3 regions of the Pseudomonas gozinkensis genome follow, and region 1 is predicted to be linked to each of the others. Evidence: predicted binding sites of a transcription regulator. Region 1 holds the regulator's gene; each other region holds the start of a gene.
What was found. Region 1 encodes FliA, which starts transcription of late flagellar genes. Its sites were predicted from a motif close to CTAAAGTTTNNNNNNNNNNNGCCGNTAA; they were not measured.
Positions count from the first base shown of each region.

Region 2: IHQ43_RS22160 (methyl-accepting chemotaxis protein) is a predicted target of FliA. The motif match lies at 1,064-1,091, and genes of this name have one in related genera.
Region 3: IHQ43_RS14435 (methyl-accepting chemotaxis protein) is a predicted target of FliA. The motif match lies at 731-758, and genes of this name have one in related genera.

Region 1 is NZ_CP062253.1:1,820,622-1,822,889, forward strand. It holds gene fleN (flagellar synthesis regulator FleN) at 10-840, shown strand; gene fliA (RNA polymerase sigma factor FliA) at 837-1,577, shown strand; gene IHQ43_RS08195 (chemotaxis response regulator CheY) at 1,745-2,116, shown strand; gene IHQ43_RS08200 (protein phosphatase CheZ) at 2,135-2,268, shown strand, end outside.
Region 2 is NZ_CP062253.1:4,987,584-4,989,851, reverse strand. It holds gene IHQ43_RS22165 (transporter) at 1-930, opposite strand, end outside; gene IHQ43_RS22160 (methyl-accepting chemotaxis protein) at 1,206-2,268, shown strand, end outside.
Region 3 is NZ_CP062253.1:3,257,892-3,260,159, reverse strand. It holds gene IHQ43_RS14440 (undecaprenyl-diphosphate phosphatase) at 1-581, opposite strand, end outside; gene IHQ43_RS14435 (methyl-accepting chemotaxis protein) at 886-2,268, shown strand, end outside.

The sequences.
Region 1 (2,268 bases):
AGAAATAACATGGGCAGCATGCATCCCGTACAGGTGATCGCGGTGACCGGCGGCAAAGGTGGCGTCGGCAAGACTAATGTGTCAGTGAACTTGTCCCTGGCCCTGGCAGAGCTTGGCCGTCGGGTCATGCTGCTGGACGCCGACCTGGGGCTGGCGAACGTCGACGTTCTGCTGGGCCTCACACCCAAACGCACCCTGGCCGACGTGATCGAAGGCCGCTGCGAGCTGCGCGACGTGCTGTTGCAAGGCCCCGGCGGGATCCGCATCGTGCCGGCCGCTTCCGGCACCCAGAGCATGGTTCACCTGAGCCCGGCCCAGCATGCCGGCCTGATTCAGGCCTTCAGTGACATCGGCGACAATCTCGACGTACTGGTGATCGACACCGCTGCGGGTATTGGTGACTCGGTAGTCAGTTTTGTTCGCGCAGCCCAGGAAGTTTTGCTGGTGGTCTGCGACGAGCCGACCTCGATCACCGACGCCTACGCGCTGATCAAGCTGCTCAACCGCGATTACGGCATGAACCGCTTCCGCGTCCTGGCCAACATGGCGCAGAGCCCGCAGGAAGGTCGCAATCTGTTCGCCAAGTTGACCAAGGTCACGGATCGCTTCCTCGACGTCGCCCTACAATACGTCGGCGCGGTGCCCTACGACGAAAGCGTGCGCAAGGCGGTGCAGAAGCAGCGTGCGGTCTATGAAGCCTTCCCGCGTTCCAAGTGCGCACTGGCGTTCAAGGCGATCGCACAGAAGGTCGACACCTGGCCGCTGCCCGCCAACCCGCGTGGCCACCTCGAATTTTTCGTCGAGCGCCTCGTGCAGCAAACGGCAGGACCTGTGCTATGACCGCCAGCGGTATGAACCTTTACAAAAAGTCGGCGCGTGACGCGCAGTACGAGCTGATCGAGCGTTACGCGCCACTGGTCAAACGCATCGCCTACCACTTGCTGGCGCGATTGCCGGCCAGTGTGCAGGTCGAAGACCTGATCCAGGCCGGGATGATCGGTCTGCTCGAAGTCTCGACCAAATACGACGCCAGCAAGGGCGCCAGTTTTGAAACGTACGCGGGTATCCGGATCCGTGGTGCGATGCTCGACGAAGTCCGTAAAGGGGACTGGGCTCCGCGCTCGGTTCACCGCAACACCCGTATGGTCAGCGACGCGATTCGCTCGATTGAAGCTAAAACCGGCCGTGACGCTAAAGATCACGAAGTTGCGGCCGAACTCCAATTGAGTCTCGACGATTACTACGGGATTTTGAACGACACCCTGGGCAGCCGGCTGTTCAGTTTCGACGACCTGTTGCAGGACGGCGAACACGAAGGGCTGCACGAGGATGGCGCCAGTGCTCATCTGGAGCCGTCGCGCGATCTGGAAGACGAGCGTTTCCAGGCTGCGCTGGCGGACGCGATTGCCAATTTGCCGGAGCGTGAGCGACTGGTGTTGGCGCTGTACTACGACGAAGAGCTGAACCTCAAGGAGATCGGTGAAGTCCTTGGCGTCAGTGAATCGCGGGTCAGCCAGTTACACAGCCAGTGCGCGGCCCGCTTGCGGGGGCGTTTGGGGGAGTGGCGAGCGCGCTGAAGGCAGTGTGGGGACACTGCGAACGAGGCTGGTGCGGTGGTGAACGGCACCGGTCTTGCTCTGTTGTGCTCCAGACAGTCATCGAGTGTTTTGCCGGATTGATTGAAATGGCGCGTCCAGGTGCTGGACGCGTTTAAGACTGCTTGGAGGTCGAATTGAACAAAGACATGAAAATCCTCATCGTTGATGACTTCTCAACGATGCGGCGGATCATCAAGAACCTGTTGCGTGACCTTGGGTTCACCAACACCGTTGAAGCCGACGATGGCACCACCGCCATTCCGGTGCTCAACAGCGGCAGCATCGACTTTCTGGTGACCGACTGGAACATGCCCGGCATGACCGGTATCGACCTGCTGCGCCACGTGCGCGCCGATGAAAAGCTCAAGCACCTGCCGGTGCTGATGGTGACCGCTGAAGCCAAGCGCGAGCAGATCATCGAAGCGGCCCAGGCCGGCGTGAACGGCTATGTGGTCAAACCTTTCACGGCTCAGGCGTTGAAAGAAAAAATCGAGAAGATTTTCGAACGCATCGGCTGATGAACGCGCGGGGGAGCTATGGAGCATAAAGAATCTTCACAGGGCGACTTCGAGTCGACCCTGAAAAAACACGCGGTCGAACTGGTCGAAAGCCTTGAAAAGGGCAGGTTCGGCGACGCTGTGCAACTGATCCATGAGCTCAATCAGACCCG
Region 2 (2,268 bases), 3.2 Mb from region 1:
GGTAGATAGCGGCACACCGCCGACGTTCATGCCGAAGAAACCGGCAATGATGTTGATCGGCAACGCCAGCACCGTGACCACGGTCAGGGTGAACAGCGTGCGGTTGCTCTGTTCGTTGAGGTTGGCGGCGATCTCTTCCTGCAACAGCTTGATCCGCTCGCCCAGGGCGGTGAGGTCGTTGATGATCAGCGCGAACTCCTCGGTGGACTTGCGCAGCTCCTTCACGTCTTCCTTCTGCAACCACGGTGGCGGCCGGTTGAGCAGGCGCAGCAGCGAGCCCGGTTCCAGCGCCAGCAGCCGTTGCAGGCGCACCAGCACCCGCCGGTTGGCACCGAGTTCGGCGCGGTTGGTCGACAGTCGCGAGGACAGCAATTCGTCTTCGACCTGATCGACGCTCATGCTGGTCTTGCGCACGATCTGGGTCAGCACTTCGCCCTGATCGCGCAGCAGATGCACCAGCAGTTCCAGCGGCGAACGAAAACACTCGCCGGACTTCACCGACGACCGCAGCTTGTCCACCGAGTGCAACGGTTGCAGGCGCGCACTGACGATCAGTTTGCTGCGCACGCAGACCCACAGCGTCGACACGTCCGACGACACCATGCTGCTGAGGTTGAACACCACGTCGTTGACCACCGCCAGCAACGCCGAATCGACATGCTCGATGCGGGTCGAGCGCGAACCTTCGTGCAGTGCTTCGAAAAACTCTTCGGGCAATTGCAGATGACTTTTCATCCAGCGCTCGCACGCGGCATGGGCCAGGTTCAGGTGCAGCCAGAGAAATTCATCGCCCTCGCTGTCGTCTTGCAGGCAGCGCAGGGCGGTTGCCGAATCCACCTCGCGCCCGCGTTCACCGGGGCGAAACCGAAAGCCGTAAAGCAGGCCGAACAGGTCAGGATCACGATGGCTGATATCGAGGCTGTGGTTCATGAAGGCTCGCTGCGAGGAGGCGTCTGTCGCGGGATTTGCAGATTCACCTGAGCCGCATCATCGCAATGTCACATGACGTTTGTGTGACAGCAAAATGACGTCAAATCAATGCGTTACCGGCGGTCGGATTTTTCTCAAGAAGGGCTCTGGCACGCCGATCACGCATGAGTTAGGTTGCGCGCCTTCGGCCAAGAGCCAAGGTCCGCCGACACGGATGTCCGGCCAAAAAATCACGTCTTACCGGACGTGCCTCATCCCTGTCCCGAGTACCTGCGATGCTGCAAAAATCCCTGAGAGCGCAAATTCTCGCCCTGCTGAGCGGCAGCCTGCTGGCGATGCTGTTGATCGCGCTGGCCTGCTTTCACTTCCTGTCCAACGGCGTGCAGAGTTACAGCCAGTTGATCGCCGGCCCCTTGCACACCTCGCAACTGATCGACGAAGCCAACCTGCAATTCAAGGTGCAGGTCCAGGAGTGGAAAAACGTCCTGCTGCGCGGCAAGCAACCGGCGGATCTGGCCAAGTACTGGGGCCAGTTCGAAGACCGTCAGCGCGATGTGCAGGGCATCCTCGGGGAGCTGGCCAACCAGAAAGGCCTCGAGCCTGCGCTGAAAACCCGCATTGAGCGTCTGCGCGAAGAACATCGTCTGCTCGGCGCTGCGTACCAGAAGGGCCGCGATGCCTACGTCGCTGCCGGTGCCGATCCGACTGCGGGCGACGCCGCCGTCAAAGGCGTCGACCGTGCCGCCAGCGACCAGATGAGTGAGCTGGTAGCCGAGTTGCGCAAGCAGGGCACCGAGCAATCGGCGCAGATCAGCGCCAGTGCCGATCGCACCGTGTGGCTGGGGCTGCTGGTGATGCTCGCGTCGGGCTTGCTGATCGGTTTGCTGAGCCTGTGGCTGGTCAACCGCAACCTGGTTGAGCCGATCCGCAAACTCATCGACTACGTCACCCACTTGAGCAAGGGCCGGCTGGTCGAGCGCGTGGCCAGTGACCGTCAGGACGAGCTGGGTAACCTCGCCGCCGCCGCCAACACCCTGCGCGATTTCCTCGCCGAAACCTTCAACCATCTGCAACGCAGCGCCAAGGATCTGGACAGCGCCAGCGGCGAGTTGAACGCCATCGCCACGCTGATGGCCGGCGGCACCAACGAGCAGTTCAACCGCACCGATCAGGTGGCCACGGCGATGAACGAAATGTCCGCCACCGCCCAGGAAGTCGCCCGTCATGCGGCCGACGCGGCGCGTGCTGCCGACGATGCCGACCAGTCCGCGCAACAGGGCGAGAAGGTCATGCAGAGCACCATCCACAGCATCACCCAGATGCGCGGCGAAATCGCCA
Region 3 (2,268 bases), 1.4 Mb from region 1:
GGCATCGCCAGGAAGAACGAGAACTCGGTGGCGGTCTTGCGCGACAGGCCGAACAACAGGCCGCCGATGATGGTCGAGCCGGAGCGCGAGGTGCCGGGGATCATCGCCAGGCATTGCGCGAAGCCGATTTTCAGCGCATCCGTCCAGCGAATCTCGTCGACCGTTTCGGCGTGCACTTCATGCTGGCGCTGCTCGGCCCACAACATCACGATGCCGCCCACCACCAGTGCAGCAGCCACGGTGATCGGATTGAACAGGTATTGGTGAATCAAATCCGCGAAGATCACGCCCAGGACTACGGCGGGCAGGAAGGCGATCAGCAGGTTGGCGGTGAACCGCCGTGCGCTCGGCTGGGTCGGCAAGCCTACGACTACGTCGAGGATCTTGCGCCGGAATTCCCAGACCACCGCGAGTATCGCGCCGAGCTGAATGATGATGTTGAACGCCATGGCCCGCTCGCCTGCGAAATCGAGCAAGTCGGCGACAATGATCTGGTGTCCGGTACTGGAAATGGGCAAAAACTCCGTCAGCCCCTCTACAACTCCTAGAATCAATGCCTGCAAGGCGGTCCAAAGATCCATCAATCCCCCAAAGAGCGATGCCCGGCGGCATGCCCCGATAGTATTTTTTTACGTTCACTGCGTTCAGCGTAGCTGGTTATAGCTGTACCGATTCCGCACGCAAAGGATCCACACGAAACAGTCAAAATTCCGTGAAAAATCAATTTGCATTCAGGTTTTCACGCGCGGCGCCGAAATCCTAACAGACAAGCCGTAATAGCGCTGCCGCGTTCTACGACTTGGGTCGCGTATGCCCGGTCACCGAAACGTGGTTGGATGCTGGCGGTGGTTTATTACAAGAAAAAGAATCCGGAGTGACAGCGTTATGAACAGCTTGCGCAGTGTGTCGATCAGCCGACGCTTGTGGCTCATCTTGATTGTGGCGGTGGTCATGCTGCTGACGTTGGGCGTGTTGATGCTCAAGCAGATCCATGATGACCTTTACCATGCCAAGGCCCAGAAAACCCAGCATGTGGTGCAGACCGCCAGCGGTTTGCTGACTTATTACCAAGGCCTCGAAGCGGCAGGCACCCTGACCCGTGATGTGGCACAGAAACAGGCGCTGACCGCGATCCGTGGCCTGCGCTATGACCAGAACGATTACTTCTGGATCAACGACCTCACGCCCGTGATGGTCATGCACCCGACCAATCCCAAGCTTGAAGGCCAGAACCTCTCGGCGATCCGCGACCCGGACGGCTTTGCGGTGTTCAACGAAATGGTCGCCATCGCCAAGGCCAAGGGCGCCGGCATGGTCGATTATCGTTGGCCCAAACCCGGCGCCAGTGAGCCGGTGGCCAAGACTTCCTATGTGAAGCTGTTCGAGCCGTGGGGCTGGGTCATTGGTTCGGGCGTGTACGTCGATGACGTGCAGGCCGAGTTCCAGGGTCAGGTGATCAAGGCATCTGTGGTGGGACTGGTCATCGCAGTGATCATGGCGCTGCTGGTGATTCTGATTGCCCGCAGCATCGTCCGTCCGTTGCAGGAAACCGTGAACGCCATGGCCAACATTGCCAGCGGCGAAAGCGATCTGACCCGCAGCCTCGATACCCACGGCCAGGACGAAGTCACCCAGCTGGCCCATCACTTCAATGCCTTCACCACCAAGCTGCGTCGGGTGATCGGTGACTTGCAGGTGTCTGCCAGCGCATTGGGCCAGTCCTCCAGCGAACTGGGCAATGATGCGGCGCAGGCTCAGCAACGCAGCCAGCAGCAGTCGCAGCAAATGGAGCTGGTGGCCACCGCCGTCAACGAAGTGACCTACGGCGTGCAGGACGTGGCGAAGAACGCCGAACATGCTGCCAGCGAAATGCGTGACGCAGAGGCTCAGGCCCAGCAAGGCCAGGTCAACATCGACGGCAGCCTGCAGCAGATCGACAAGCTGTCCGGCACCATCGATCAGGCCGTCGAGGTCATCCGCACGCTGGCGACCGAAAGCACCCAGATCGGCAGCGTGCTGGAAGTGATTCGCTCCATTGCCGAGCAGACCAACCTGCTGGCACTCAACGCCGCCATTGAAGCGGCCCGCGCCGGCGAACAGGGTCGTGGCTTTGCGGTAGTGGCCGACGAAGTTCGGTTACTGGCGCAACGCACGCAGAAGTCCACGGCGGAAATCCAGACAATGATCGAGCGCCTGCAAAATCATTCCGAAGCCGCCGTGAAGGTGATCGGCGACAGCAGCAAAGCCTCGCAACTGACCATCGAACAG